4 regions of the Actinomadura luteofluorescens genome follow, and region 4 is predicted to be linked to each of the others. Evidence: riboswitches for the same ligand, from Rfam matches in the RefSeq annotation. Region 4 holds a riboswitch; each other region holds the start of a gene.
What was found. A riboswitch is a leader RNA that binds a small molecule or an ion and turns the genes downstream of it on or off. The one in region 4 is predicted to bind cyclic di-AMP.

Region 1 (7,585 bases), 3.6 Mb from region 4:
CCGGCCCCAGAGGGCGAGCTGGATCGCCTCGTACAGAAGCATGCATCCGGCCACGGCGGACGGAGCCATGACGTCCGCCGTGTGCCCGGGTACCAGTTCGCGGACGACGAGGACGACGGGGACGCCGACGACGAGCGTGTCCACGACGCGCGCCAGGAGCCTCTGCCCCGGCTCGGCGAGCGATGCCGCCATCGTGGCCTTAGCCCGGGTACTCGGAGTACTCGGACTCGTCATATCCGACCCGCTCGTCAATGACGAGCGTGCCGGCGAAGCGATCGTGCAGCGACTGATGCAGAGGCTGGTCCCAGATCGCCCACAGGTAGGCCATCAGCGCGCCCGCCCAGACCAGCACCATCCCGTACGCGGCGTAGTCCCACACCATCACCGCCAAGACGAGGAAGAAGAAAACGCCGAGCTGGTAACCGACGTGGGTGATGCCGGCACGCCAGACAGCCTGGGTCGTGGTGATGGGGGTGCCCGCAGGCCGCGCCTGAACGACGCCCAGGCCCAGAACGCGCTTCCCCAGCGTCCGGCCCCACATCGACAGCTGCACGGCCTCATAGATGAACGGCAGCACGGACAGGACGCAGAAGAGGGTGAAGATGATGGGCCAGTTCCAGACGCCGCCCTCGTCCTCCGTCTTGCTGCCGGGCTTGCCCAGACCGAACGCGCCGATCGTCACCGGCAGGACGAGAGCGAACCCGAAGACCGCGACGAGCGCGTTGTCGACGATTCGTGCGCCCGCCCTGCGGTGGATCGGCGCCAGGGCCAAGTCACCGCCGTCGTCGTAGGAGTTGTTGTAGTCGTCGTAGGCGGGCTGCTGGTCCCACTGCTGCTGTTGCGGCTGCCATTGCTGCTGGGGCTGCTGGTCCCACTGCTGCTGGGACGACTGCTGCTGTGGTTGCTGCCACTGAGAACCTTGGTACGGAGGCGGCGGGCCGTAGGAACCCTGCCCCTGCTGGGGCTGGTAAGGCCGCCCGCGGTGGGGGGAATCGGGCATTTGAGTCAGTCCTCCAGGCGAAGCAACATCCGGGTGTTGCCCAACGTATTCGGCTTGACCCGGTCGAGGTCCAAGAACTCTGCCACGCCTTCGTCGTAGGAGCGGAGAAGTTCCTCGTACACCTCTGGCGCCACCGGAGTCCCAAGGATCTGCTCGAAGCCGTGGCGGGCGAAGAACTCCACCTCGAAGGTAAGGCAGAACACCCTTCGCACGCCGAGTTCACGCGCGTTCTCCAGGAGGCGGGTCACGATCCGGTGCCCGATCCCCCGTCCCCCGCATCCCTTGTCCACCGCGACCGAACGGACCTCCGCGAGGTCCTCCCACATGACGTGCAGGGCACCGCAGCCGATGACCGGCCCGGGCGTCCCGTGCTGGATGTCCTCGGCGACCCAGAACTCCTGGACGTCCTCGTACAGCTTGACCGTCGTCTTCTTGAGCAGGCGTCGCCCCGACCCGGCGTACAGGTCGACGAGCCTGCGGATCTCCTGGACGTCGGCGGTACGGGCACGCCGGATCACGACTTCCACAAACAGGCGAGATTATCGAACGCCGCGACCCGCCAGGCGGCGCCCTCCTCGTTCTCTCGTTCACCGCGCCGCGCGACCTGCGAATTCGCATGTTCTGGTTGGCATCCAATGCGGGGTCCGTTAGTGTCCATCGCTGACGTCGGCCCACCGCAGGACGGGGGCCGATTCCGCCGAGTCCCACGGGTCGCAACCAGCTGCCCGAGGAGCCGGGGACCCACTTTCGGAGCGTTTCGGGGGTTCGCCCTGAGCGACGACCGTGAGGGGTGAATCCGCAGTCGCGGGCGATCGGTTCGCCCGCGGACGCGGACGGGCTGCTCCGGCCCCAACCCGTCAGCTAACCCGGTAGGCGGCTGAGGAGAGGAGTATTCGTGAAGCGATCGCGGCATGCTTCCCTTTCACGCTTCCGTGGGCGTGCGGCCTTCGTGGTCGGCGCGCTCGCCGTCGTTTCGGCCGCTCCGCACGCGATCGCCCCGCAGGCGATCGCCGTCGCGCACGCCGACCCCGAGCCCTCCGCCAAGGAGCTGAGGACCAAGGCGCTCAAGCTCGCCGACCAGCTGGAGCAGCTCACCGAGCAGTACAACGGGCTGAAGGTCAGGCTCGCGCAGTCGCAGCGCGCCGCCAAGGTCGCCACGGAGAACGCCAAGCGCCAGGAGAAGACGCTGGAGGCGCTCCGCCAGAAGGTCGGATCCCTCGCGGCGACGAGCTACATGCAGGGCGGCTCCGACCCCGCGGTCTCGTTCGTCGCCTCCCAGGACCCGCAGTCCATCCTCGACCAGGCGGCGACCCTCCACTACTTCGCCAAGCAGGACAGCACCCAGGTGCTCGGGCTGATGCAGGCCATGCAGTCCGCCCAGCGGGCCCGCAAGTCGGCCGAGACCCGCGCCAAGCAGGTCAAGGACCTGAAGACGCAACTCGACTCGCAGCGCACGAAGATCACCGATGCCTACGAGAAGATCCGCGGCAAGCTCGTCGACAAGGACCCCACCCAGCTGGCCAAGCTCCCCGTCATCGGCACGGGCAAGGCCGCGCAGGCGCTCCGGTACGCGATGAGCAAGATCGGCCGCCCGTACGTGTGGGGCGCCGCCGGTCCGACCACGTTCGACTGCTCCGGCCTCACGATGTGGGCCTACAAGCAGGTCGGCATCAACCTGCCGCACTACACCGGCAGCCAGTGGAACGCCGGAACGCACGTGTCGCGCAGCGACCTGCAGCCGGGCGATCTCGTCTTCTTCTACTCCGACCTGCACCACATGGGGATCTACGTCGGCGGCGGCAAGATGCTGCACGCCCCGCACACCGGGGACGTCGTGAAGATCGCCTCCATGGACGGACGCCCCTTCGCCGGCGGCGTCCGGGTCGCCTAGGCACTGCGTCGCCGCGCCTGACGCGCGCTCTATCAAGCCGGTCGTCGGCGGTCTCGGAGGCGGACAGCGCCGCCCTGGGCTGCTGGAATGCGCCGGTCTGCCCGCGGGGCGGCCGGCGGACGCGTCATGCTGACCGATCTCGCCGTTCCATCCGTCACGCTGAGATGAGCTGACCCGGGCCCGCCGGACGAGGCCGTCATGGGGCAAAGATCACCGGAAAACGGGCGGGCCGGGTGGGCCTGTCAGGCCCGAACGCCGTCCGCGGCGACGCCTTCTGCAGGGACCTACCTGCCAGGGCGCGGGCGCCGCCGCTGCGGGGTCGGACGGAATTCGGATGAGCCGCCGTTTCTCCGGATGACGCTCGCCGTCCCCTGGCGAGCGTCGGGGGTGCATCGCTAGATGAGCTGCCTCCGGGCCGCCCACACCACGGCCTCGATAGGGGTGTTGACCTCCAGCCGGTCGCAGATCGTCCGCAGCCGGCGCCGCAAGGTCCGAGCGCTCAGTTCCAGCTTGCGTGCCGCCACATCGGCGGTGACACCGCTGGCGATCTGGGCGAGCAGCCGGATCTCTTCCTCGCTCAGCCCGAAATCGTCGGTGCCACGACGTGCGAGTGTGGCTGTTTCCACTCCGTCCTCCCTCGTCCGTGGTGATGACCGCGGGGATGCAGCCGTCCGCTGCACAGGCACGGGTTGGGCGCCTCGATCTGTACGCGCGTTGGGTTGCCGGGTCCGGACCCTTCCGGACTTAGATCATCGAGTTCCTTTTCTGTCTCGCGCGCTTGGCCGGAGGTGGCCGCATGGCCGATTGCGGGGGTGTACGGGGGAACTCCGGGTGACGATTCACTCGTTGGCCTGCCGAGGGAGACGGGATGTGATCGCCAGCCATCCGCCCGCCCCTTCTCGCCGAACCCACCGGTCCTCGCGGTGAACGAAGATCGTGAATCGTTTCAAGCTACGCTTCGGCTCGGAACGCTAGGCGGCCGGATCCGGCCCGTCAAGCGCCGGTCAAGAGCGCTGCGTGCCCGTTCGCTCACCATGTGTGACCGTGCATTCGGCGCCCCGCCATGCCAAACTCCACTACCTGGGAAAACGCCCATGGAGCGGGACGAGGAGCGAGTTGCCACAGACCAGTATTCGTGAGGTCGCGAGGCGTGCTGGAGTCTCAGTTGGGACCGTTTCGAATGTCCTAAACCGGCCAGATCTCGTGGCCGAAGCTACCCGTGACCGTGTCCGCGCGGCGATCGAGGAGCTCGGATTCGTGCGCAACGAGTCCGCGCGACGGCTCCGCACGGGCCCCGAGCGGACCGCGGGCGAGTTCGGCGACCAGCCGCGCCGGGCGTTCGGCGTCCTCGTCGAAGACCTCGCCAACCCGTACGCGACCGACGTCGCACGGGGCGCCGAGGCCGCGCTCAACGCGGCGGGCCACGACGCCCTGTGGCTGTCCAGCGACCACTCCGCCGAAAAGGAGCGCCGCCTGCTGGAACTGCTCGCCGACCAGCAGGCCGCCGGGGCCCTGGTCATCCCGGTCGGGATCGGTCCCCGCGACATCTCCCGGCTGCGCGCCGCGGGCATGAGCGTGGTGCTGATCGACCGGGACGCCTCCGACGTGTGCTCCGCCCGGGTCGACCATGTGGCGGGCGGTGAGGCCGCCGCCGCGTACCTGCTCGGCATCGGACGGGAGCGCATCGCGTTCGTGACCGGGACCCCCGAGCCGCAGCCCTGCGTGGAACGCCGCGACGGGGCCGCCCGCACGATCGTCGAGGCGGGCCTCGGCAAGCCCCCGGTCCTGGTCAAGGAGGCCCTGAGCCCCACGGAGGGGCAGGCCGCGGCACACGAGATCATGGCCATGTCGCCGGTGCCCGACGGCGTGTTCTGCGCCAACGACCTGCTCGCGATCGGCCTGATCAACGAGCTGATCCGGCTCGGCGTCCGCGTCCCCGAGGACATCGCCGTGGTCGGCTACGACGACATCGAGCTCGCGGCGAGCGCCGCCGTGCCGCTCACCACCGTCCGCCAGCCGCGCCGCGAGCTCGGCTGGGAGGCCGCCGAGCTGGCGATGGCCGAGATCGGCGAGGGCAAGTCCCACCAGCACCGCCAGGTCGTCCAGCGGCCCGACCTGGTGATACGAGAAAGCGCTTAGCGTCCCGCTGCCGGCGCTGTTGACATCCCGTCTCAGATTCGGGTCCGCTTGAGGCATGGAGGACAGGACGGGCCAGGCGGTACGGGCCGGGGCGACCGCGGTACTCGGCTTCGATCCGGGCGACCCGGCGTTCCGCGCCGACCCGTACGCCCACTACCGGACGCTCGGAGCGGGCGGGCGGAGCCTGCACCGCACGGACGTCGGTCTGCGCGTCACCGCGTCCTACGAGCTGTGCGAGCGCGTCCTGCGCGACCCTCGGTTCGGGCACCGTCCGTCGGGAGGCGGCGTGTGGCGCGAGGTGCAGGGGCGGCACCGGTCGTTCCTGACCATGGATCCGCCCGACCACACGCGGCTGCGCCGGCTCGTCAGCAAGGCGTTCACGCCGCGCCTCGTGGAGCGGCTGCGGCCCCGGGTCGAGGAGCTCGTCGACGCGCTCCTGGAGCCCGTCTCCGGCGAGGTCGACCTGATCGCGACGCTGGCCTACCCGCTGCCCGTCATCGTGATCAGCGAGATGCTCGGCGTGCCCGCCGAGGATCGCGACCTGTTCAAGGGCTGGTCGGACAGCCTCGCGCGCGGCCTGGACCCCGACTTCCTGCTGCCGGAGGCGGAGATCGCCCAGCGGGACGCGGCGCGCGACGAGTTCGCGGAGTACTTCCGGGCGCTGGCCGCCAAGCGCCGGGCCGAGCCGCGCGACGACCTCCTGAGCGCCCTTGTGGGCGTCTCTGACGGCGGAGACGTCCTGTCGGAGCAGGAACTGCTGGCGACCTGCATCCTGCTGCTCGTCGCGGGCCATGAGACGACCGTGAACCTCATCGGGAACGGCGCGCTGGCGCTGCTCCGCGATCCCGCGCAGTTGCGGCTGTTTCGGGAGCGGCGTGGGAACGTCCAGGCGGCGGTGGAGGAGCTGCTGCGCTTCGACCCACCGGTGCAGCTGACCCTACGGTCGGCGCTGGAGGACGTCGATCTGAACGGCACGCTCATCGAGCGCGGGAAGCTCGTCCTTCTACTGACGGGCGCCGCCAACCGCGACCCGGCGTTCTTCGACGACCCCGACCGGCTGGACCTGCTCCGCTACTCCGAGGGACGCGAGACGCCGAAGCACCTGTCGTTCGGGCACGGCGTCCACTTCTGCCTCGGCGCGCCGCTGGCCCGGCTGGAGGGCCGCGTCGCGCTCGGCAAGCTGTTCGAGCGCGACGTGGCCCTCGCCGCCGGCGACCTCGTCTACCGCGACAACCTCGTGTTGCGGGGGTTGCGCGAGCTTCCGGTCGTCATTCGGGCTTGACCAGCGGGAACAGGATCGTGTCGCGGATCCCCTTGCCGGTGAACGCCATGATCATGCGGTCGATGCCGGCGCCCATCCCGCCCGTCGGGGGCATCGCGTACTCCAGGGCGCGCAGGAAGTCCTCGTCCAGCTGCATGGCCTCGGGGTCGCCGCCCGCGGCGAGCAGCGACTGCTCGGTGAGGCGGCGGCGCTGCTCGATCGGGTCGACCAGCTCGGAGTAGGCGGTGCCGAGTTCCGTGCCGAACCCGATGAGGTCCCACTTCTCGGTGAGCAGCGGCTCCTCGCGGTGCTGGCGGGTCAGCGGGGACGTCTCGACCGGGTAGTCCATGACGAACGTGGGCTGGACGAGGGTGTGCTCGACCAGCTCCTCGAAGATCTCCTGGACGATCTTGCCCTGCCCCCACTTCGGGTCCCACGAGATGTCGCGGGCGTCGGCGAGCTTGCGCACGGACTCGATCGGCGTGTGCGGCGTGACCTCCTCGCCGAGCGCCTCCGACACCGCGCCGTACAGGGTGATCCGCGGCCACTCCGGGAGGCCGAGGTCGACCTCGACGCCGTCGTGGACGACCACGGTGGTGTCGAGGGCGGCGACGACCGCCTTCTTGTACATCCGCTGGGTCAGGTCGGCCATGTCGTTGTAGTCGAGGTAGGTCCCGTAGGCCTCGATCATCGTGAACTCGGGGTTGTGCGTGGAGTCCGCGCCCTCGTTGCGGAAGTTGCGGTTGATCTCGAAGACCTTCTCGATGCCGCCGACGACGAGCCGCTTGAGGTACAGCTCGATCGCGATGCGCAGGTAGAGGTCCATGTCGTAGGCGTTGATGTGCGTCTTGAACGGGCGCGCCGCGGCCCCGCCGTGGATCGGCTGGAGCATGGGCGTCTCGACTTCGAGATAGCCCTCCTCGTGCCAGAAGTCGCGGACCGCGCGGACCGTCGCGCTGCGCACCCGCGCCATCCGCCGCGCCTCGTCGTTGACGATGAGGTCGACGTAGCGCTGCCGGACCCGCGCCTCCGGGTCGGTCAGGCCGGCGTGCTTCTCCGGCAGCGGCCGCAGGCACTTGGACGTGATCGCGAACCGGTCCGCCATGATCGACAGCTCGCCGCGGCGGGAGGTGATGATCTCGCCCTCGACGCCGACGTGGTCGCCGAGGTCCACCTCGCGCTTCCAGAAGTCGAGCTGCTCCTGCCCGACCTTGGCCAGCGACAGCATGACCTGGATGTCGCCGCCGGCGTCCCGGATGGTGGCGAAGCACAGCTTCCCGGTGTTGCGGATCAG
Region 2 (7,585 bases), 2.0 Mb from region 4:
GCCCGGCGGCCATGGACGTCAGCGGGACGCCGTTCATCCCGGCCGGGCTCGATGTGGCCTGGAAGCCGTGCATCGCCAGCAGGCCGAGAAGCACGAGCAGGCCGGACGCCAGAGAGAGGACGTCCCGGCGCACAGATCGCCTCAGCCGTCCCACCCGCCGTTCCGCGTTCGCGCCGCCCCGCCCGGGGAGGCCGCCGACGTGCATGCTCATCCCGGGAACCAGGGTAGCGAAGCGTGACCGGCGGTCACCGGCGGGTCACCGGAACACGCGACCCCGGAACACGCGACCCCGGAACACGCGACACCGGGTCAGGCGACACGGACTCCACCGGCGAACGGGCGGCCGGCGATCGGGGCGATCTTGACGACGTCGCCGGTCTGCGGCGCGTGGACCATGTTGCCGTTGCCGATGTACATGCCCATGTGGTGCAGGTCGCTGTGGAAGAACACCAGGTCGCCGGGCTTGAGCTGGCTCATGCTCACGTGGGTGCCGGCGTTGTACTGGCTTCCGGTGTAGTGGCCGAGGGTGATGCCGACCTGCGCGTAGGCGTACAGGGTCAGGCCGGAGCAGTCGAAGCCCTTGATGTTGGCGCCCTGCGCGGTGCCGTAGCTCGGGCCGGACGCGTTGCCGCCGCCCCAGGAGTAGGGCACGCCCTGCTGGGCCAGGGCGGCCCGGACGGCCGTCATCGCCTTGGCCGAGGCCCCGCCGGAGTTGATGTTGGGGATGGAGCCGGGCCGCGAGCCGGCGGTGTTGAAGGTGCCGAGCTGCTTCTCGACCTTCTTGAGCTTGACCTGGAGTTCCCGGCGCTTCTTCTTCGCCTCGCCGGTGAGCGCGCGCACCTGGGCGGCGCGCTGCTCGGCGGCCTTGCGGGACCGGTCGGCGCCCTGCATCACCTGGAGCATCTGCGTGATGCGGGTGTCGTTCTGCTTGGCGAAGTAGTTGAGGGTGGCCGACTGGTCCAGGACGGCCTGCGGGTCGGAGGCCGAGGCGAAGCCGATGGCCGGGTCCGCGGGGCCGTTCTTGTAGCTGTCCGCGGCGATCTTCGCCATGCGCTCGCGCGCCTCGTCCAGGGCCTTCTGCTGCCGCAGGGCGCTGCTCCTGGCCGTCTTCGCGGCGTGCTCGGCCTGCTTGAGGCGCTCGCGCAGCCCGTTGTACTGCTCGCTGAGCTTCTCGGCCTCGTCGGCGAGCTTCTCCTGCTGCGCGGTCAGTTGCTTGCGCGTCGGCTTGGGCTCGGCGTGGGCGGGCGCGGGGGCGAGAAGCCCGGCGGACAGCGCGAAGGCGGCCGTCCACGCCGTGACGTTCCGGCCGGTGCGGATCCTGCGGCGGGCTGTCGTTCGGGGGCCGGCAGCTCGTCGCTGCATGCGGTGTCCTCTCCTGTAACGCCTACCGGGTCAGCTGACGGGTTCGGGCCGGAGTCGCCCTTCCGTCCGCGCGGGACGGATTCACCCCTGAAGATCGGGTCCCCGGTTCCCCGGACGGAGCCGTCCGCGGGATTCGGCGCGGTCGCCGGCCGTCCCCGGCGGGGACGTCGGACCGTGACCTCCTACGGAGCGTAGGAGGTTTACGGTCGGTTCGCCACCGAAGCGGAGCATTTCCCCAAAAGCCACATACCGTCTCAGCAGGTGGCGGCCAGCTCGGCGATCGCCGCGGCCCCGGCCAGAAGCGGCGCGACGACCGCCGCCACCACGAAGAGGCCGGCCGCGAGCCGGACGGCACGGCGCGGCCTCGGCGGAGCGGCGCCCTCCAGCCGCAGCACCCGCTCCCTCAGCGCACCGGCGGCGGGCGCGCCCGCCGCCCCGAGCGCCCCCGCGCCGGTCGGCGCCGCCGAGAGCCGGCACAGGGCGCCGACCAGCGGTTTCCTGCCGTGGACGCGGACCGCGGCGTCGTCCGCGGCCATCTCCAGCAGCAGCGGCAGCCGCGCCTTCGCGCGCCGGACGGTCGGCAGCCACGGCAGCATGGCGTGGACCAGGTCCAGGGCCAGCAGGAGCACATGGTGGCGCTGGCGCAGGTGCGCCCGCTCGTGCGCCAGGACGGCGCCGAGCTCCTCGGCGCTGAGCGCCCGCTGCGCCCCGGTGCTGACCACGATCGCGCGGTGCCGGGACGGCAGCGAGTACGCCACCGGCACGGGATGGTCGAGGACGAGGACGTCCGGATGGCGCCGGTCCTCGCCGGCGACCAGCCGCAGCATCTCCCGGTGCCGGCGGCGGTGGCGCACGGCCCGGCCGAGCCTCGGCAGGCCGCGGGCGAGGACGGCGGCGCACGCGGCGGCGAGGAGGGCGGTCGCGACCGCCGCGGCGACGGTGGCGAGACGGCCGTGATGGGGCAGGCAGTCGCGCAGCCGCGACAGGAACCCGTGGCCCGGGCCCGGCGGCGCGAGCAGCGCCGCCGCCGCGCTCCCCGCCGCCGCGATGGTCGTCCCGGCGAGGGCGGCCGCCCAGCAGGCGATCGCCGTCCCCGGGCCGACGGCCGAGCGCCGGAGCAGATCCAGGGCGGGACCCGCCGCGCATCCCAGCAGGACCACCGAACCGGCCAGGCAGGCCACCAGGAGGATCACGGTCACGCGTCCTCGCCGGCGGTACGCCGTCGCAGGGCGTCCAGGAGGTGCCGGGCGTCCTCCGGCGGGACGCTCTCGGCGAACCTCGCGAGGATGGCGCCGTGGTCCGCGGCCTCGCTCAGGGCGTCCATCATCAGCTCGACCGCGTACTCCTCCTGCGGCCGCGTCGGGCTGTAGCGGAAGGCCGTGCCGTCCTGCGTGCGGCGGACGAGCCCCTTCTGCGCCAGGCGTTCCGCCACGGTCTGCACGGTGTTGTAGGCCAGCGCCTTGTCCGCGTTCTCGTTCAACTCGGCCAGCAGTTCACGGATCCGCAGCGGGTGGGGCGCCGCCCAGAGCACGTCCATGATGGAGCGTTCGAGCGCCCCTCCGAGTGCGGACACGCGGTCACCTCCGTCCCGCCCCCATTGTGCCGGACGTCTCCTGAGCACCCGCCTCCAACAAGGGGGTCTCTCCAGCGTGGACGGGCCTGCGGCGCCCGGGCATCCACCAGTTGGCCCCGCCGCACAGCTCCATCACCGCGGGGACGAGGATCATCCGGACGATGGTGGCGTCCACGAGCACGGCGACGGCCATGCCGAGGCCGATCTGCTTGACCGACACGTCGGGGCCGAGCAGCGACGTCCCGAAGACGGCGATCATGATGGCGGCCGCGGCCGTGATGACCTTGGCGGTGCGCGCCAGCCCGCGGGTGACGGCCGTCCGGGTGTCGCCGGTGCGCTCGTACTCCTCCCGGACCCGCGAGATCAGGAAGACCTCGTAGTCCATGGACAGGCCGAACAGGAGCGGGAACATCATCATCGGCACCCAGGTCGTGATCGGCATGGCGGTCGGGAACCCGAAGGCCTCGCCCAGCCACCCCCACTGGACGACCGCGACCAGCACGCCGTAGGCGGCGCCGATCGACAGCAGGTTCATCACCGCGGCCTGCACCGCGATCGTGACCGACCGGACCAGCGCGACCAGCAGCACGAGGGACAGGGCGACGACGACCCCGATCATCAGGGGCAGGCGGGAGCCGACCTCCTCGGCGATGTCGATCGCGCCGGCGTTCGGGCCGCCCACCTGGATCCCGCCGCCGCCCGGCGCCCCGGGCAGGACGTCGTCGCGCAGCCGGTGCACCAGGTCGGCGGTGGCCTCGTCCTGGGCGCCGGTCGCGGGGAAGGCCATGAACGTGGCCGCCCGGCCGTCGGCGCTGATCCGGGGCGGCGTGACGGAGGCGATGCCCTCGGTCCGGCGGACCGCCTCGACGACGGGACGCAGATCGGCGTCCGCGGACCCGATCCGCGCGGCGAAGATCAGGGGCGCGCCGTAGCCGGGCCCGAAGCCCTCGGAGAGGATCGCGTAGGAGGTGTGGCTGCTCCGGTCGTGCGGCTGGACGCTGGCGTCGGGCAGGCTCAGCCGCATCGACAGGACGGGGGCGGCGAGCACCAGCAGGCCCGTCCCGGCCAGGACCGCGGCGGCCAGCGGCCTGCGCTGCACCACGCCGGCCCAGCGCTCGGCGGGGGGACGGTGCTCGCGGGTGCGCGGGCGGGACGCGCGGCGCGGCAGCCGCAGCGAGTCGATCCGGCGGCCGGTGAAGCCGAGGAGCGCCGGCAGCAGGGTCACCGCGGCCGTCATCGTGACCAGCACCGTCACCGACGCGGCGATGGCCACACCGGTCATCAGCCGCTGCCCCATGACCACCAGGCCGAGCAGCGCGATCACCACGGTGGTGCCGGCGAACAGCACGGCGTGCCCGGCGGTGGAGATGGCCTTGGCCGTGGCGCCCTCGGGGTCGTCTCCGTCCTGGAGGGCCTCCCTGTAGCGGGTCACGATGAACAGTGCGTAGTCGATGCCGATGCCGAGCCCGACCAGCGCGGCGACGAGCACCGTGAAGTCCGGCGCCGGGACGAGGTGCCCCACCAGCCTGATCAGGGCGATGCCGCCGAGGATCGCCGTCAGCGCCGTCGCGATCGGCAGGCCCATCGCGACCAGCGATCCGAAGGAGATGAACAGGATCACCGCCGCGGTCAGCAGGCCCACGCCCTCGGCCGGGCCCTGCTGGGGCGTCTCGGCCTTCTCCGCCCGCTCGCCGCCCAGGCCCAGCGTCACGCCGTCGCCGGAGGCGTCCTTGACCGCGTCCACCAGGGGTCTGACGTCGGACTTCTTGGCCTCCGCGTCGGTCAGCGGGATGGTCGTCCTGGCGATGCGGCGATCGCGCGTCACCAGGTTCCCGTCCTGGTAGGGCGAGGTCACCGGCCCGGTGACCGGTGAGGCGTCCAGCTCGGCGACGACCTTCTCGATCCGCCGCCGCGCGGCGGGGTCGTCGATCCCCTTCGCCGCCTTGATCGCGAGGGTCAGGGTGTCGCCCCGGCGCTCGGGGAAGTGCTTCTGGATCAGCTCCTGTGCCTTGGCGGAACCGGAGTCCCCGCCGGAGAAGTCGTTGTCGGTTGGGGCGCCGTAGCCGAAGCCGGCGAACGCCACGGCGATCACGCCGACGAGCCAGGCCAGGAGGACGAGGCGGCGGCGCCGGTGGCAGAAGCGGGCCAGCGCCGCGAGTGCGCCGTCCGGTCCAGGGTGTGCGGATTGCTCGCTCATGGCGGCGATCGTCGCGCCGGCGGGGCGCCCGCCGCGTCTGACGGGGGACGGCCGCGCCTACGCGTTCGGGCGTACGCGGCACCGTGGCCCGCTCCACCTGGCGGAGGAGCAGGTCACGCGCCTGAGCGCAGGAGCGTCCCCGCACCACGACAGTAGGATTCCGGCATGGAACGCCGTACAGGGACGTTCTCCCTGCGAGCGGTGACGCATGACGTCCTGCTCGCGCTCTTCGTCACCGTGATGCAGGTCCAGGGGACGGTCGCCCGTGTCGCCGCAGAAGGGGCGACGCGGCCGCTCGCCGACCTGGGAGAACTCGGCTACGCGCTGCTGGTGGTGAGCGGCCTCGCCCTGCTCGCCCGCCGCCGGTGGCCGGTGGCGGTGTTCGCCGTCGCCGCGCTCGCCAGCCTGGCGTACTACGGTGCCGGCTTCCCTGACGGCCCCGGCTGGCTCGCGCTCTTCGTCTCCCTCTACACCCTCGCGGCCTACGGCGACGGGCGCCGGTCGCTGGTGATCGCCGGTTCGGGGATCACCGTGCTGGCCGCCGTATGGCTGTACACGGCCGCCGACATCGAACCGCGCGCCGCCATCGGCTGGGTGTTCTTCCGCATCGGCGCGTCGGTCATGAGCGCGGCCCTCGGCGAGTCCGTCCGGTCCCGCCGGGTCATCGCGGCCGAGGCCGAGAAGCGCGCGGAACTGGCCGAGCGGACCCGCGAGGAGGAGGCGCGGGCGCGCGTGGACGCCGAACGCCTCCGGATCGCCCGCGAGGTCCACGACACCGTCGCCCACGCGGTGGCGATCATCAACGTGCAGTCCGGGGTCACCGCGCACGTGCTCGACAAGCGCCCGGAGCAGGCGCGCGAAGCGCTGCGGACCATCGAGGAGACCAGTTCCCGGGCGCTGCGGGAGATGCGGGCCGTCCTCGGCGTCCTGCGCGACGACGGCGACGGCCGCGCACCGCACCCCGGCCTGGACCAGATCGACGAGCTCACCGCGAAGGCGCGCGAAGCGGGGCTGGACGTCACCCTGGAGGCGTCCCCGCCCGCGGCGCCGCTGCCGAGCGCGGTGGGCAGCGCGGCGTACCGGATCCTCCAGGAGTCGGTCACCAACGTGATCCGCCACGTCGGCCCCACCCGGGTGACGGTCGCGCTCAACCCCGGGACCGACGTCCTGGAGATCCGCGTGACCGACGAGGGCCGCCGCACCGGGGACGGCGCCGCGAGCGCCCCGGGCGGCCCCGGCCACGGGATCCTGGGCATGCGCGAGCGCTGCCGGCTGCTCGGCGGCGAACTCGACGCCGGCCCCACTCCGGGCGGCGGGTTCGAGGTGGCGGCCCGGCTCCCCCTCGCGCCGGCCGGCCCGCGGCGGGAGGCGGCACCGTGAGCGCGCCGTCCACGGCACCGATCAGGGTGCTGCTCGCCGACGACGAGGGGCTCGTGCGGTCCGGGTTCAAGCTGCTCATCGACGTCGAGGACGACATCGCCGTGGTCGCGGAGGCGACCGACGGCGCGCAGGCCGTCGACCTGGCCCGCGCCGCCCGTCCCGACGTCGTCCTCATGGACATCCGCATGCCGAGGCTGGACGGCATCCAGGCCACGGCGCGGATCACCGCGACGCGCGGGCTGGAGGACGTCCGGATCCTCATCCTCACCACCTACGACACCGACGCCTACGTCTTCGAGGCGCTGCAGGCCGGGGCGAGCGGCTTCCTGCTCAAGGACGCCGGGCCGGCGGAGCTCCTGCACGCCATCCGGGTGGTCGCCGCCGGAGAGGCGCTGCTCGCGCCGCGCATCACCAGGCGCCTCATCGGCAAGTTCACCGCGTGGCACACGGCGTCGACGAACGCGCGGGACCGGCTCGCGCCGCTCACCGGCCGCGAGCGGGAGGTGCTGGCCCTGATCGGGCGGGGGCTGAGCAACCAGGAGATCGGGGCCGAACTGTTCATCAGCCCGGCGACCGCGCGCACCCATGTCAGCCGCACGATGGCGAAGCTCGGGGCGCGCGACCGCGCGCAACTGGTCGTCGTCGCCTACCAGACGGGCCTGGTCGTCCCCGACGCGTGACCCCGGGCGTCCTGACGCCGGCGCCGGTCAGTGCGGGGGGTCGCCGAGCCGGCGGACGATGCGGACGAGTGCGGCGCGCTGGCCGTCCGGGTCGTCGTCGAGGTCGGGCATCAGCATCCGCCGGAGCTGCGGGGTGGCGAACCACCAGCCGGCGAGGACGATGACGGAGTACAGCAGTTCCCGGGCCGCCAGCCGGGTGTCCAGGTCCCCCGACTGCTGCGCCCTGGCCAGCGCGGCGATCTTCTCGGCGTAGTGCGCGGTCCGCTCGGCCTCGGCCGCCACCGGGCCCTCGCCGGCGCTGTGGAGGCCCTCCCAGTGCAGCAGCCGGACGAAGTGCGGGTGCGCGCGGTGGTAGTCGAAGACCTGGCCCGCGTACTCGCCGAGGTCGCGGGC
Region 3 (7,585 bases), 4.4 Mb from region 4:
CCCGGCCCGGCGCATCCGGCAGATGCTCGGCGGGTCGCTCCGCCAGGCCGGCGTCCTGGCGGGCGCCGCCCGGTACGCGCTCCAGCACAACGTCGCGCGGCTGGCCGACGACCACGCCAACGCCCGTGTCCTCGCCACCCTCCTCGCCGAGGGCGGCCTGCCGATCGACCCCGCGAGCGTCGGCACCAACTTCGTCTTCCTCGATCTGGCTTCGCTCGGGCTCGACCGCGAGGAGGCCCGGGACCGCCTGCGCTCCCACGGCGTGCTGTGGTCCAACGCCCACCACCCCACCGTCCTGCGCGCCGTCACCCATCTCGGCCACTCCGAAGCGGACCTCCGCACCGCCGCGGCCCGAACCGTCGAGGCCCTGTCGAAGGAGTCGTGACGGCGCGGCTCTAGCCGGCCGGGGCCGCGGTGACGAGGTCCAGGGAGGCGCGGACGGCGGTGGGCAGGTCGCGCAGGCGGTGGAGCGGGAGTTCCAGCAGGGTGACGTCCCGCGCCCAGGGAGCGGCGTCGGCCACGATCGCGCGGGCCTGCCGCTTGGTCAGGCCCGCGTGCGCGTCGAGCAGGGCGTCGCGCCAGACGTTGGCGACCTTCCCGTGCGCCCGGTCCAGGATCGCGCGCACGATCCGCTGGGTCTGGTCGCCCGTGCTGGACGGGGTGCGCACCGCCTCCACCGCCGAACCGCGCCGGGTCAGCTCGTAAACGGCCGCGAGCGAGGCGGCCTCGTCCGCGAGGTCGCCGGGAGCCTCGGAGAGGAACACCCGGACGTGCTCGGCGCGCGTGGCCAGGAGGACCCGGACCAGTGCCGTCTCCAGCCCCGGGGGCAGCGCGACGGCCGCGTGCCGCACCCGCGCGGCGTACGGCTTGGCCAGCCAGGTCGTCAGCCGCACGCGCGGCACCTGCGGGAGCACCTGCTTGCGCCAGTCTCCGACCAGGACGTCCGGGTGGAGGCCGGCGACGTCGGGCGACGCCCCCTCCGCCGTCCGGGCCTCGACCGCCTGGGGCCCCTGGGTGTAGATGGCGGTGGCGAACCGGTCGGCGCGGGCGGCCGCGGCCGGCAGGCTCTTGCCGGTCGGCCGTAGTACGTACAGGTCGGCGCGCGAACCGATCGCCTCCGCGCCGAAATAGCTGTTGAAGTCCGGGTAGACGGCCTCGCTCACGAGGTTCAGATCCTGCAGCGCCTGCTGGACCTTCAGCGCGAGCATCGGCGTGCGGTCGCTCGCCCCGTAGGCGAGCAGGACCCGGCCCTGCCCCTGGTCACGCAGCCCCTGCACCGCTCGCGCCACGAACAGCCCGACGCCCTCCGGCGTGTACGGAGGATCGGTCACCGCGAGGTCCGCGTACTCGACGGCCGACGCCGGAAGCCCCAGCCTCAGATCGGCCCAGCGGGTGCGCACATCCAGCCCGAGTTCGGCGGCGCGCTCGTCGATGTAGGCGAGGATCCGCTCGTCGACGTCCACGACGGTGGTCTGCACGCCCGGATGGACCAGCCCGACGGCCAGCGAGGTCAGATCGTGGTCGCCCACGCACAGCAGACGCGTGCCCGGCAGCCAGAACCGCGCCCCCAGGAGCAGCGCCCGCCGCACCACCGTCTCCGGCGTGGCCGACACGTGGTCCAGGACGTGCCGCGCCCGCGGCGCCCGCTCGATCAGCCCGGCCACCCGCTCCACCACGGCGGCGTACTCGGGCAGCAGGTGCCCCACCGGGTCGGCCGGGTCGAGCGGGCGGTACCCGGTGCGCAGCGACTCGGCGATCTCGGCGCCCTGCTCCGGGGTGAGGCGGAACCGGTCGCCGCCGGTGTGCTCCAGCGAGAGCCCGGCCAGCAGCGACTCCACCGAACGCCGCGGCGCGCCCGTCTCCCGGACCAGCTCGCCGAGCGTCCGCCAGCGCCGGTCCGCCAGCAGGCTCAGCGCGGCGTGGACCCGCCGGGGATCCATGTCCGCCGCGACCGGCGGCCCTGTCCGTGCTCCCCCATCAACCACCCGCGAATGCTACCGGCGTGCGGGCCAGAGCGAGTTCGCCGCGACGTCGCCGAAGATTCACGCGGCCACCTCTGGTCACGATGAGCACTTCTGTCGCTACTTTGAGTAGCGTAGATTCGTGGTATGCCCCTTCCCACAGAGCCCATCGGCAGCATCCCGCGTCCCCAGGAACTCCTCACCGCCGCGCCGTCCGAGCTGGCCGCCGCCCAGGAGCGCGCCGTGCGCGAGACCCTCCGCCGGCTGGAGGAGCTCGGCTCACCGGTTGTGACCGACGGTGAGCAGTCCAAGCCGAGCTTCGCCACCTACCCGATCGCGGGCCTGGCCGACCTGGCCCCCGACGGCGCGGTGATCCCGTTCGCCGACGGGCACCAGCGGCAGCTGCCGCGGCTGACGGCGGGCCCGTTCCGCTACACCGGCCACGCCGTGGACTACCTGCGGGCCGCCCAGCGCCACGCGACCGCGCCGGTCAAGCAGGCCGTGATCGCGCCGTCGGCGCTGAGCCTGCTGTACCCGGCCGACGGCATCGACGGCTACCCGCGCGAGATGTTCCTCGACGACCTGGTCGACGAGGCCGAGGCCGACATCCGCTCCTGCCTGGACGCGGGCGCCCACGTGGTGCAGCTCGACTTCACCGAGGGGCGGCTGTCGCTCAAGCTCGACCCCAGCGGGGGCGTACTGGACGCCTTCATCGCGCTCAACAACCGGGTCCTGGAACGCTTCTCCTCCGACGAGCGCGCCCGGATCGGCGTGCACGTGTGCCCGGGCGGCGACCTCGACTCCACCCACAGCCTCGACGTCGACTACGCGGAGCTGCTGCCCAAGCTCTTCGAGCTCAAGGCCGGCGCCTTCTACCTCCAGCTGGCCAGCGAACCCGACCCCGACCGGATCCTGGCCATCGTCGCCGCCCACCTGCCCGCGGACGCCCGCGTCTTCGTCGGCGTCGTCGACCCCATCGACCCCCGCGTCGAGACGCCCGAGCAGATCCGCGACCGCGTCCTCGCCGCCGCCCGCCACCTGCCCGTCGACCGCCTCGGCACCTGCGACGACTGCGGCTTCTCCCCGTTCGCCGACGACACCTCCACGTCCCGCGACACGGCCTTCGCGAAGATAGCCGCCCGCGTGGAGGGCACGGCCCTGGCCGCCGCCGAACTGGGCGTCTGACCGCGCTGGAGCCCTGCTTCCCCTGAGCGCCCTCGCGGAGGTGCGTTCAGGGGAAGTCGCGGCGGTCATCGGGAAGCGCGCTCGGTGGGGGCGTCCGACGGCGGCGGGGTGCGGATGAGGAGCATCACCACGACGGCGACGGTGGTCAGGGCCAGTGCCGAGACGGTCGCACCGGCGGTGTAGCCGTGCACGAGGGCGCTCACCCGCGGGGCGCCCGGGCCGTGCTCGCGCAGGTAGCCCGCCGTCGCGCCGATCGCGACGGTGTTGACGACGGCGGTCCCGATGGAGCCGCCCATCTGGGACGCGGCGTTGACGACGGCGGCGGCGACGCCGGCCTCGCGCGGGGAGACGCCCGCGGTCGCCAGCGAGAACGCGGGCGGGAACGCGGCGCCCATGCCGAGTCCGAGCAGGACCTCGACCGGGACGACGGCGGTGGCGTAGCCGCTGCCCGCGCCGAGCCGGGTCAGGACGGCCAGCCCGGCCGCGGCGGTGAGCAGGCCCCCGGCGATCAGCAGCCGGGCGGGCACCCGCCTGATGAGCAGGGCGCCGACAAGGTAGCCGCTCGCGGAGTTCGCGACGGCCATCGGCAGGAACGCCAGCCCGGTGCGCATCGGCGAGAAGTGCGCGACCACCTGGAGGTAGTAGGTCAGCGTGAGGAAGACCCCGAAGGCGCCGACGACCGCGGTGGCCACCGCGAGGTAGGCGCCCGCCCGGTTGCGGTCGGCGAGGATCCGCAGCGGCAGCAGCGGCGCGCCGTGCCGGGCCTGGCGCACGACGAACAGGGCGAGCGCCAGGACGCCGGCCGCGAGCGGCGCGGTGGTCCGCCACGCGTCCCAGCCGTGCGGGGCGGCCTGGCCCGCGCCGTACACGACGGCGGCCAGGCCGCCGGTGACGAGGACGGCGGAGATCCAGTCGAGGCGCGACCCGGGGAAGCCGGGCGGCGCCGGAAGGACGATCCGTCCCGCCACCGACGCGGCCGCGGCGATCGCGACGTTGACGTAGAGGCACCAGCGCCAGTCGGCGTACTGGGTGAGCGCGCCGCCGAGCAGCAGGCCGACCGCCGCGCCGCTGCTGGCCACGGCGCCGTACACGCCGAACGCCTTCGCGCGCTCCTTGGGTTCGGTGAAGGTCACCGCCAGCAGGGACAGGGCGGTCGGGGCGAGGAGCGCGGCGAACGCCCCCTGCAGGGCGCGCCCGGCCACGAGGACCCCGAAGCCCGGGGCGGCCCCGGCGATCATCGAGGCGATCGCGAATCCGGCCAGCCCGGCCAGGAAGCTGCGGCGCCGCCCGACCAGGTCGGCGATCCGGCCGCCGAGCAGGAGCAGCCCGGCGAAGGAGAGGGTGTAGGCGGTGATCACCCACTGCCGGTCGGCGTCGCCGAAGCCGAGCGCGTGCTGGGCCGTCGGCAGCGCGATGTTCACGATCGTGGCGTCGAGCGCGATCATCAGCTGCGCGACGGCGATGACGACCAGCGCCGCCCAGCGCCGGTTCGGGGTGCCCGCGGACGGGCCGGACGCGGTCCGCGCCGTGATGGCGGTCATGGAACCCACCTCCCAATAAATGAAGGATTCTCCTCCGGATAATAACTGGAGGCTTCTCCTCCGTCTAGAGGTGACCTTGCCCTCCCTGGGAGGTTTCAGTAGCTTTGCCCCTTCAAGGCGTCTGCCAGGCGTTTTGTCCCACTCCGGTGGGGCGGGGTGCCATCCCCGTGCGCCAAGGCCCGAGACCCCTCATCGATCGGGCCCCACATCGTCAGAGCCGCTGTCTTCCAGCGGCACCCGCCGAGTCCGCCGTGGCGCGGAGCCGGGGACCCAACCCGCACTGGGGTGAATCGGCCTGTTCTCGGGCCGTAGGGCGACTTCCACGTCCGAACCCGTCAGCTAACCCGGTAGGCGGCACATGGAAGCAAGGAGCCCCCCTTGAAAGGCAAGCAGAGCAAGCGGTCGCGCGTCCTCCGGCCCGGCCCCTGGGCCACGGTCACGCTGACAGGTCTCGCCGTCTTCGGCGTGACGGCGGCAGTGCCGACGACCTTGCAGCACGCGTCCACCGAGAACGTCGCCGCCGTCCAGACCGTGCCGCAGCAGCGGACCGCGGGGCAGCAGGCCGCGCCGCGGAGGGCGGCACCGCAGGAGCAGGTCAGGGCCCAGGCCGAGGTCCTGAAGGAGTTCAAGGCACCGGCGAAGGCCGAGCCGTCCACGAAGACCAAGACCAAGACCAAGAAGCTGGCCGCCGAGCCCGTGTCGGACGAGCGGTCCAAGGTCATCAAGCGGGCCGAGACCTGGCATCCGCACTCCGACGAGCGGGTCCCCTACAGCCAGACGAGCACGCACAACGGCTACCGCACCGACTGCTCGGGCTTCGTGTCCATGGCGCTCGGCCTGCCCGAGCCCGGGACGAACACCGTCGGCCTCACCTCGTCCCGGTACACCGAACGCATCGAGATGTCCGAGCTGAAGAAGGGCGACCTCGTCATGGACGCCCTCGGCAGCAACACCACGCGGCACGTCGTCATCTTCGAGAAGTGGGCCGACAAGGAGCACTCGTCGTACTGGGCCTACGAGCAGCGCGGCCGGTACGGAACCGACCACCGGACGCTCGACTACGGGCTGTCCTCGGACGACGAGTACAAGGCGTACCGGCCGACGTCCCTCAAGTAGGCCGGCAGGAGATGCCCGGCATCGGCTCAACGCCGGTGCCGGGCGGAACGGGCCGAGGAGCGGGACAGGTCAGACCGAGCGGACGGCCCGCAGGGACTCCTTCAGGGAACCGAGGGTCGAGAAGACGGCCGTGGGTTCGTAGCCGCAGTGGGCCATGCAGTTGGCGCAGCGGGAATCGCGTCCCCGTCCGTAGGAGTCCCAGTCGGTCTCGTCCAGGAGTTCCTGGTAGGTCTGCGCGTAGCCGTCCGACATCAGGTAGCAGGGACGCTGCCAGCCGAAGAGCGAGTAGGACGGGATCGCCCAGGCCGTGCAGGGGAAGTCGACCTTGCCTTCCAGGAAGTCCAGGAACAGGGGCGAGTGGTTGAAGCGCCACCGCTTGCGGTTGCCGTCCCCGAACGCCTTGCGGAACAGCTCCCGCGTCTCCTGGACGCCGAGGAAGTGGTCCTGGTCGGGCGCCTTGTCGTAGGCGTAGCCGGGCGAGATCATCATCTCGTCGACCCGGAGGTCGTCGTTGAGGTAGTTCATGACGTCGATGACGGTCTGCGGCGTGTCCGTATTGAAGATCGTCGTGTTGGTCGTGACGCGGAACCCGCGCCGCTTGCATTCCTTGACGGCCGCGACGGCCTCGTCGAACACTCCCTCCTTGCAGACGGACTCGTCGTGGCGTTCCCGCAGGCCGTCGATGTGCACCGCCCAGGCGAAGTACGGCGACGGCGTGAACTTGTCGAGCTTCTTGGGGATGAGCAAGGCGTTCGTGCACAGGAAGACGAACTTCTTGCGCCGGACGAGCTCCTTCACCAGCTCGTCGATTTGCGGGTGCATGAGCGGCTCGCCGCCCGCGATGGAGACCATCGGCGCCCCGCACTCCTCGATGGCGGCGAGGGCCTGCTCGACCGGCATGCGTTTCTTCAGCACGTCGTGCGGGTGCTGGATCTTCCCGCAGCCGGCGCAGGCGAGGTTGCAGGCGAACAGGGGTTCCAGCTCGACGATGAGCGGGAACTTCTCCCGGCCGCGCAGCTTGTTGCGCAGGATGTAGCCCCCGATGCGAAGGCTCTGGCGGAGCGGCATGCTCATGGTGTCCGGACCTCCTTGTGCAGGGTGGACCCGGTGGCCTTCACCGGACCGCGCGCCCGCCTCACGCCGCACCGTCCAGGTAGCGGCCGAGGGCGCTCACGGGGAAGACCAGCCGGTACAGGTGGTAGTTGATGTAGAAGTCGCCGGGGAAGCCGGTGCCGGTGAACAGGTCCTCGTCCCAGGTGCCGTCCGGGCGCTGGTGCTCGACGAGCCACCGCACGCCCGCCTCCACGGCCGGGGTGCGCTCGCCCGCGGCCAGCAGCGCCAGCAGCGCCCAGGCCGTCTGCGACGGGGTGGACTCCCCACGCCCGATCCACGCGGGGTCGTCGTAGGAGCGCAGGTCCTCGCCCCAGCCGCCGTCCGGGTTCTGGTGGTCCTCCAGCCAGACGACGGCGCGCCGGATCGCGGGCTTGCCGGGGCCGACCCCGGCCGCGACCAGCGCGGGCACCACGCCGCCCGTCCCGTAGACGTGGTTCGCGCCCCAGCGCCCGAACCACGAGCCGTCCGCCTCCTGCGCCCTGAGCAGCCACACGACGGCACGCCTGACCACGGCCGACTCCGCGAGGCCCTCCTTCGACAGCGCCTCGACGACATGGGCGGTGACGTCGGCGGACGGCGGGTCGATGACGGCGCCGAAGTCGCAGAAGGGCAGCTTCGTGCACAGCTCGCGGGTGTTGTCGGCGTCGAAGGCGCCGAAGCCGCCGTCGC
Region 4 (7,585 bases):
CGCGGTCGGCGGGCTGGAGCCGGACCGGCTGGCGCACCGCGCGCTGCCCGGCCGGGCGCTGTCCGACAGCGATCCGCAGCTGCTGGACCGGCTGCTGACGCTTCCGCAGGTTCACCTGGTGGTGGACGGCTACAACGTCACGAAGACCGGGTACGGGGAGCTGCCGCTCGCCGACCAGCGCAGCCGGCTGCTGTCGGGGCTCGGCGGGCTGGCCGCGCAGACACGCGCCGAGGTGACGTGCGTGTTCGACGGCGCGGAGCTGGAGGCGCCGGTCGCCATCGCGGCGCCGCGCGGGGTGCGGGTGCTGTTCAGTCGCCCGGGCCAGACGGCGGACGAGCTGATCGGCGAGCTCGTGCGGGCCGAGCCGCCGGGCCGGTCGGTGGTCGTGGTGTCGTCGGACCGGGAGGTCGCCGACGCCGCGCGGCGCGCCAGCGCGCGCCCGTGCCCGTCCTCTCTGCTGCTGCGGAGGCTGGGCCGTTCCTAAGGCTCCCATAAGGCTCCGATAAGGCAAGCCTCGCCGTACGTGATCATGGCGTCACTAAAAGTGGACAATATCCATAGATGTCAATCAAAGAGTGATGAATCGGTTGTGACGGCTGTTGCCCCTCGCTAGTGTCGTCCGCTGACGTCGTGGACGAGAGGGGCGAAACTGACCGTGGCCAATGATCACATCGGGGCACCGGCGCAGCGGCCTGGCCGCAGGGCAGGCTCTGCGGGCAGAGGCGTCTCCCGTCGCCTGGCGGCCGTCGCCGGCCTGACCGTGACGGTCTCCCTGACCTGCTCCCCGGTGGTGGCGCACGCCGAGCCCAAGCCGACCCGGGCGCAGGCCCAGAAGACGCTCGACAAGCTCAACGAGAAGATGGACCAGAAGGTCGAGCAGTTCAACCAGAACCGCGAGAAGCTCAAGGTCGCCAAGAAGAAGTTCGACTCGGCGACCAAGGCGAGCAAGCAGGAGCAGGCCAGCTTCGAGGAGCAGCGGTCCAAGATCGCTACGATGGCGGCCACCGCCTACAAGAACGGTGACTCGACCGACGTCACCGGCTTCGTGGGCAGCAACGACCCGCAGTCGATCCTCGACCAGGCGGCCGTCTTCTCGCACCTGTCGCAGGAGCGCAGCTCCCAGCTCACCCAGTTCCTCGCGACCGCCCAGCGGCTCCGCCGGGAGCAGGCTCAGGCGAAGTCCGCCTACGACGAGGTGAAGTCGAAGCAGGACGAGCTGAAGAAGCAGAAGCAGGAACTCGACAAGCAGGTGCAGAAGCAGAAGTCGCTCGTGCGCCGGCTCGGCGGGGGCACGACCAAGACCCCGGGCGGTGGCGGCAACACCGGCGGCACCTACAACGGCCCGGCGAGCGGGCCGGCGCGCTCGGCGCTCGACTTCGCCTACGCGCAGCTCGGCAAGCCCTACTCCTACGGCGCCGAGGGGCCGAGCTCCTACGACTGCTCCGGCCTGACCATGAAGTCCTGGGCCGCCGCGGGCGTCGGCATCACCCGCACCACCAACTCGCAGTACGCCGCGACCAAGCGGGTGGCCAAGGAGAACCTGCAGCCGGGCGACCTGGTGTTCTTCAGCAACCTCGGCCACGTCGGCCTCTACGTGGGCGGCGGCAAGATGATCCACGCCCCGCACACCGGCGACGTCGTCAGGATCGCCGACATCACCTCCGGCTACTACCTGAGCAACTACTACGGCGCCGGACGCCCCTGACACACGGCCCTGACGGTCCCCCTCGGGCGGGCTTGACGGACCCTCGTCGACAACGGACCAGGCTTGACCTGGTCCGTTGTTGATTTTGGGGGGGTTTGCCTTCTTTTGGGGTTTTGGTACGTTGTCACCACTCACGGCGCCCTCCAGACGCCGTGGCCCCGCGGCGCCCACCAGGCGCCCCGGCCCCACGCGGCGCATCCAGCACCCGCGTGACGGCGGCGCGAGCCACGCGCCGCTCCCCCCAGGGCGGCACGCCCCACGTGCCGTCCCGCGGCGCCCGAAGGCGCCGCACGGTCTCGAAGCAGACCAGGCCGACCCCGTCCACCGGGCGCACGCCCGCAGCGTGCATGGCGCTGAGCGCGCAGCCGCGGTGGCGTACACGGGGCAGGCCCCGGGCGGTCCCCGGAGACGGGACGCCGTCCGCCCACAACATCAGGCGCCGCTCGTTCGCACGCGGGAGACAGGTCCCGCGCCGGGCCCCATCTCGCCCCCAGGATCGCAGCGGCAGCGCCGAATCCGCCTCAGCGCGGAGCCGGGGACCCACACCGCCGGAGTCCGGAGAACCTCTCCGGACGGGCATTCCGGCACCCGGGGTGAATCGGCGCGTCTCTCCCGGCAGTCCGGTGAGAGCCGCCGTAGGGCCACTTCCACGCCCGAACCCGTCAGCTAACCCGGTAGGCGTCTGGAAGACAAGGAGTGAATCCCGCAGCGTTACCTGGGGCGTGGCCGCCACGCGGTCACGCCCCCACCCCCCTTTACTCCGCGGGCGCCATCGCCCGCCGAGATTCCCATCCGAACCGGCGTGCCCGCTCTCGGGCGCGTCACCGCCGAGTCCGCGGACCGCCGTGCCCCTGTGCGCGGCCCGTCGCGGAACCGGGGACCCACTGCGTCCTTTCGGGGTGAATCGGCCTGCCTTCGCGGGCCGTAGGGCGGCTTCCACGCCCGAACCCGTCAGCTAACCCGGTAGGCGGCATGGAAGTCGAGGAGATCCCCCCGTGCCACGCGCGCACTGCAAGAAGACCCCCGGCAGGCACCGCAAGCCGAACTCCCTGTCCCTCGCATGGCGGACGACCGGCGGCGTCGTCGTCGGCGCCGCCGTGCTCGGCACCGCCGCGGCCACCGCGAACGCGTCGGTCCTGCCGTTCGGTTCCACCCCGGTGAGCTCCGCCGCCGCCGACCTGGCCCCCGGCCTGACGGCGCGCGGCGCCCCGTCCGGGCGCACGTCCGGGCGCACGTCCGGGCCCGCGTCCGGGAAGGCGCCCAAACCCACCGCCTCGAAGGCCCCGGCCGCCAAGAGGGACGCCCGTCCCGAGCAGCCGCGGGCGAAGACCTCCGAGAAGGCCGCCGCGAAGTCGCGGCCCACCGCCGCGCAGGCCATCAGGCTCGCCCGCTCGCAGGTGGGCATCGAGGAGGACGGCGGCGGCGAGACCAAGTTCCAGGAGTGGTATATGACCACGTCCCGCGCGCGGGAGACGCTCGCGCGCGACGGCGGCTCCCTCGACGGCTACGGCGACGCGAACTGGTGCGACATGTTCGTCTCCTGGGTGGGCGAGCAGATCGGCTTCAGCGAGCAGGTCGGCAGCGATGCCTGGACCGTCGCCCACGCCCGCTGGTTCCAGGAGCACGGCCGCTGGGGCACCGAGCCGAGGCCCGGCGCGATCGTCTTCTTCGCCTGGGACGGCGGCGAGTCCGTCGACGACATCGAGCACGTCGGCATGGTGGTCGAGAAGGTCGACGACGGCACGATCGAGACCGTCGAGGGCAACGCCGACAACGCCGTCCGTGTGAAGGAACGTTCCACAGACGTCGTCGTCGGCTACGGCTACCCGGACTACCGGTCGTGACGGCGCCCACCGCCCCGCGTCCTGCATAGGATCGCGCCCATGGAGGAAGGCCCCGGGCAGGACGCCCCCGTGACGCGGCGCAGGGTCCTCGCCCTCGGCGCGGGCGGGGCCGCCGTCCTCCTCGCCGGGGGCGCCGGCCTGGCCGGCTCGCGCTCCGGCGGCGGGGCGCCGGGCTCCGGAGCCCCCACCTCCCCGGCCGCCGGGACGTTCAGCCCGGACACGGCCGCCGCCGTGCTCGCCAACCGCGCCCGCGCCGTCCGCGACGGCGACCGCATGGCGTTCCTCGCCACGGTGGGCAGCGCCCCCGCCGCCTTCCAGGACGCCCAGTCCCGCGTGTACGGGAACCTCCGGAAGCTTCCCCTGGAAGGCTGGCGGGAGCGCCTCGTCGACACCGAGGCCATGGACGGCGCGACCGCCGTCGTCCGCGTCGAGGTGCGCTACCGGCTGCGCGGCTTCGACCGGGGCGACGTGGCCCGCACCCGCTACCTCACGCTGGCCCCCCGGGCCGGGACGTGGACGATCGTCGGCGACGGGACGTCCCGCGGCCTCGCCGACGACACCGACATCTGGGACTGCGGCCCCCTGGCGGTGGTCAGGGGGCGCTCCGGCCTCGTCATCGGCGACGGCGCCGGCCTCGGCGGCATCGCCGAACGGCTGGACGCCGCCGTCCCGGTCGTCACGTCCGTGGTCGGCAAGGCGTGGGCGCAGCGGGTCGTCGCGCTCGTCCCCGCCGACGCGACCCTCGCCTCCGCGCTCGCCGGCCCCGGGCAGAGCCTCGGCCAGATCGCCGCGCTCGCCACCGTGGCGCCCGCCGCCGGGGCCGGCCACGGCGAGGACCGCGTCATCGTCTCCCCCGGCACCTTCGGCCGCCTCAACGAGCTCGGCCGCGACGTCGTGCTCACCCACGAGCTGACCCACGTCGCCACCGGCGGCGCCCGCGACCGGCGCACCCCGCTGTGGCTGATCGAGGGCTTCGCGGACTACGTCGGCTACCGGCGCGTCAAGATCAGCACCCGGACGGCGGCGGGCGAGCTGCACCGCGAGGTCTCCGCCGGGCGCGCGCCGTCCGCGCTCCCCGCCGCCGACGCCTTCGCCGGCGGCTCCCCCCGCCTCTCCCAGGCCTACCAGGAGGCCTGGCTCGCCTGCCGGATGGTCGCCGACCGGTACGGTGAGGCGGCGCTGGTGCGGCTCTACCGGGCCGCCGGGCGCGCCCCGGAGGCCGCGGCGCTGCGCGACGTGCTCGGCCTCACCCGGGAGCGCTTCACCGCACTGTGGCGCGACTACGTGAAGGAGGAGCTCGCATGAGCGAGGCGGAGACCGACGAGGGACGGGCCGAGGGCGCCGCCGCCCGGACGCCCGGCGCCGCCCCCGCGCGGCGGCCCCGGATCGCCGCCGCCGTCAGCGCCGCCGTGCTCTTCGCCGGGGTCGCGACCGTCCTCGCGAAGACCACGCCGTGGAACCCGCTGCCCGGGCACGTCCCCGGCGGCCGCGTGACACCCGATCCCGCGCTGGACTTCACCCCCGCCGAGATCGCCCGCTCCCGCGCGTTCGACTCGGCCGTCAACCCGCCCGCCTACACCGGGCTCCTCGTCGGCCTCGCCCTGATCCTGGTCCTGGGCCTCACGCCGCTGGGCGCCCGGTTCCTCGGCTGGGCCACCGCGAAGACCCGCCGCCGGCCGCTTCGGATCATCCTCGGGACCATGGCCCTGACCACGCTGCTGCGCGTCGCGGGGCTCCCGTTCGACGTCTGGGGCGAGTCCGTGCTGCGCCGGTACGGGCTGTCCACGCAGAGCTGGCCCTCGTGGCTCGTCGACCAGGCGAAGTCCCTCGCCCTCACGTGGGTCATCTACACGATCGCCCTGCTGCTCCTCTTCACCCTCACACGCCGCTTCCCGCGCTACTGGTGGACCGGCGCCGCCGCGGGCGGGTTCGTCCTCGTCGTCTTCGCCTCGTTCGTCTACCCGCTCGCCGTGGAGCCGGTGTTCAACAAGTTCCACTCGCTGCCGGCGGGGCCGCTGCGAAGCGACCTGCTGGCGATGGCCCGGCGGGACGGCGTGCCCGTCAAGGACGTCCTCGTCGCGGACGCCTCCCGCCGCACGACGTCGCTGAACGCCTACGTGTCGGGGTTCGGCTCCACGCGCCGCATCGTCCTCTACGACACGCTTCTGAAGTCGCCGCCCGCCCAGGTCGAGTCCATCGTCGGGCACGAGCTCGGCCACGCCAAGCGCGACGACGTGCTGTGGGGCACGCTCGTGGGCGCGCTCGGCGTGGCCGGAGCCCTGTGCCTGCTGTACCTGCTGACGACGTCCCCGCGCCTGCTGCGGCGCGCCGGGCTCGATCCCGACGCGACCGGCTCCGGCGCCACCGGACGTGACGCGCGCAGCGGCGGCGGGGCGGCCGACCCGAGGTCCATCGCGCTCCTCCTCGCGCTCGTGACGGCCGGGACGACGCTCGCCGCCCCCGTCCAGAACCTCGTGAGCCGCCGCATCGAGGCCCGCGCCGACGCGCACGCGCTGAACCTCACCCGCGACCCGGCGACGTTCGTGTCGATGCAGCACGCGCTGTCGGTGCGCAACATCTCCGACCTGGACCCCGACGCCGCGGAGTACCTGCTGTGGCTCACGCACCCCTCGGGCCCCGACCGGATCGCCATGGCCCGCGACTGGGCGCGCCTGCACCGCGTCCAGGTGCCGCCGCCGCTCCGGTAGCCGCCGCTCAGTTGCCCTCGGCCCGCTGCTTCTCGGGTGCCTTGGGCTTGGCGCCCCGCTGGGCCGACAGGGTCGCCGCGTCCACGTGCGCGGCCGTCGTGACCGACCGCTTCAGGGCGCTGCCCTTCACCCAGTCCTGCCACTTCACCTGCCAGTACCCCCAGCCGTTCTCCGCGTCCAGCTCCCGGTCGCTGCCGGTCACCGTGATGGGGTCGCCCCGCTGGGAGAGGTTGTAGAACCACTTCGCGTTGGACGGGCTGACGTTGATGCAGCCGTGGCTGACGTTCTCGCTGCCCTGGGAGCCCACCGACCACGGGGCGCTGTGGACGTACTCGCCGCTGTCGGAGATCCGCACCGACTTGTAGACGGTGAGGCTGTAGTACCCGGCGCAGCCGGGGCCGCAGCCGTCCCACTCCGACGTCATGATGGTCGGGTCCTCCTTGCCCATGGCGAGGTGGACGCCGTTGGTGGTGGTGTACTTGCGCTCCCCGCCCTTCCCCATGCTCGTCGGGATCGTGCGGGCCTTCTTGCCGTTGATCCTCACGACCATCTTGTGGCTGTCCTCGCCGGCCGTGGAGACGTGCGAGTCGCCGACCTTGAAGTCGACGCCGTAGTCCTTCCCGCCGTACACGCCCTGCCCGGTGCGCACGCCGCTGAGGTGCGCCCGGAACGACACCTTCGTGTGGGCCGGCCAGTAGCTCCTCGTCCGGAACACCGCCTCCTGGCTGCCGAACCAGCTCCAGCCGCCCTCGACGGTCTTGTCGGCGGTGACCTCCAGGGCCCGCTCGACCGCCGCCCGGTCCTTCACCGCGCGGGCGAAGTGCACGATGATCGGGATGCCGACGCCGACGGTCTCCTTGTTGAACGGCGCCTCGATCGTGACGTCGTTGGTCTTCTTCACCTCGGCCGTGGAGAAGCCGCTGCGGACCGTACGGGTCCGGCCGTCCCGGCCGAGGGCGGTGGCCTGGACGGTGTACTCCGTGCCCGGCTTCAGCGTCCACCGGGACCGCCACCGCGTCCTGTCGGCGTTCAGGTCCCCCTCGACCGCGCCGGCCCTCGTCGCCACCGTCACGTTCTCGATCGTGCCCTGCCGCGCCTCGACGGCGATGGGGCTGTCCGGCCGCAGCTTCCCGCCCCCGTCCGGCGACACCGCGAGCTTCACCTCGTCCTTGCCCTGCGGTCCGGCGCCCCCCGAGCACGCCGCGGCACCCGCGCCGACGAGCACACCGCCGACGACGAGCGCGGCGGTACGCCGCCCCCGGTCTCCCGGCCTTGAGCCACTCACCCGCATGTGGACCCCCCGGTCGTCCCACTGGGCGATCTGTCGG

Region 1: it holds a riboswitch for cyclic di-AMP, as region 4 does, so the genes downstream of both, BJY14_RS47340 (C40 family peptidase) here and BJY14_RS07465 (CHAP domain-containing protein) in region 4, are expected to answer to the same signal.
Region 2: it holds a riboswitch for cyclic di-AMP, as region 4 does, so the genes downstream of both, BJY14_RS17040 (NlpC/P60 family protein) here and BJY14_RS07465 (CHAP domain-containing protein) in region 4, are expected to answer to the same signal.
Region 3: it holds a riboswitch for cyclic di-AMP, as region 4 does, so the genes downstream of both, BJY14_RS28180 (NlpC/P60 family protein) here and BJY14_RS07465 (CHAP domain-containing protein) in region 4, are expected to answer to the same signal.

What each region holds. Positions count from the first base shown of each region.
Region 1 is NZ_JACCBA010000001.1:5,257,852-5,265,436, reverse strand. It holds gene BJY14_RS45555 (RDD family protein) at 1-192, opposite strand, end outside; gene BJY14_RS24455 (RDD family protein) at 200-1,000, opposite strand; gene BJY14_RS24450 (amino-acid N-acetyltransferase) at 1,006-1,527, opposite strand; cyclic di-AMP (ydaO/yuaA leader) riboswitch at 1,686-1,892, shown strand; gene BJY14_RS47340 (C40 family peptidase) at 1,950-2,891, shown strand; gene BJY14_RS24440 (transcriptional regulator) at 3,287-3,517, opposite strand; gene BJY14_RS24435 (LacI family DNA-binding transcriptional regulator) at 4,008-5,030, shown strand; gene BJY14_RS24430 (cytochrome P450) at 5,086-6,312, shown strand; gene lysX (bifunctional lysylphosphatidylglycerol synthetase/lysine--tRNA ligase LysX) at 6,299-7,585, opposite strand, start outside.
Region 2 is NZ_JACCBA010000001.1:3,700,542-3,708,126, forward strand. It holds gene BJY14_RS17035 (DUF6153 family protein) at 1-211, opposite strand, end outside; gene BJY14_RS17040 (NlpC/P60 family protein) at 310-1,362, opposite strand; cyclic di-AMP (ydaO/yuaA leader) riboswitch at 1,366-1,511, opposite strand; gene BJY14_RS45250 (M56 family metallopeptidase) at 1,617-2,561, opposite strand; gene BJY14_RS17050 (BlaI/MecI/CopY family transcriptional regulator) at 2,558-2,935, opposite strand; gene BJY14_RS17055 (MMPL family transporter) at 2,940-5,132, opposite strand; gene BJY14_RS17060 (sensor histidine kinase) at 5,298-6,512, shown strand; gene BJY14_RS17065 (response regulator transcription factor) at 6,509-7,192, shown strand; gene BJY14_RS17070 (TetR/AcrR family transcriptional regulator) at 7,220-7,585, opposite strand, start outside.
Region 3 is NZ_JACCBA010000001.1:6,056,535-6,064,119, reverse strand. It holds gene BJY14_RS28200 (threonine aldolase family protein) at 1-385, shown strand, start outside; gene BJY14_RS28195 (bis-aminopropyl spermidine synthase family protein) at 396-1,940, opposite strand; gene BJY14_RS28190 (cobalamin-independent methionine synthase II family protein) at 2,109-3,146, shown strand; gene BJY14_RS28185 (MFS transporter) at 3,212-4,687, opposite strand; cyclic di-AMP (ydaO/yuaA leader) riboswitch at 4,916-5,056, shown strand; gene BJY14_RS28180 (NlpC/P60 family protein) at 5,066-5,803, shown strand; gene hpnH (adenosyl-hopene transferase HpnH) at 5,873-6,877, opposite strand; gene shc (squalene--hopene cyclase) at 6,939-7,585, opposite strand, start outside.
Region 4 is NZ_JACCBA010000001.1:1,663,947-1,671,531, forward strand. It holds gene BJY14_RS07455 (NYN domain-containing protein) at 1-484, shown strand, start outside; gene BJY14_RS46425 (C40 family peptidase) at 761-1,705, shown strand; cyclic di-AMP (ydaO/yuaA leader) riboswitch at 2,204-2,401, shown strand; cyclic di-AMP (ydaO/yuaA leader) riboswitch at 2,552-2,691, shown strand; gene BJY14_RS07465 (CHAP domain-containing protein) at 2,701-3,549, shown strand; gene BJY14_RS07470 (hypothetical protein) at 3,589-4,854, shown strand; gene BJY14_RS07475 (M48 family metallopeptidase) at 4,851-6,257, shown strand; gene BJY14_RS07480 (L,D-transpeptidase) at 6,265-7,548, opposite strand.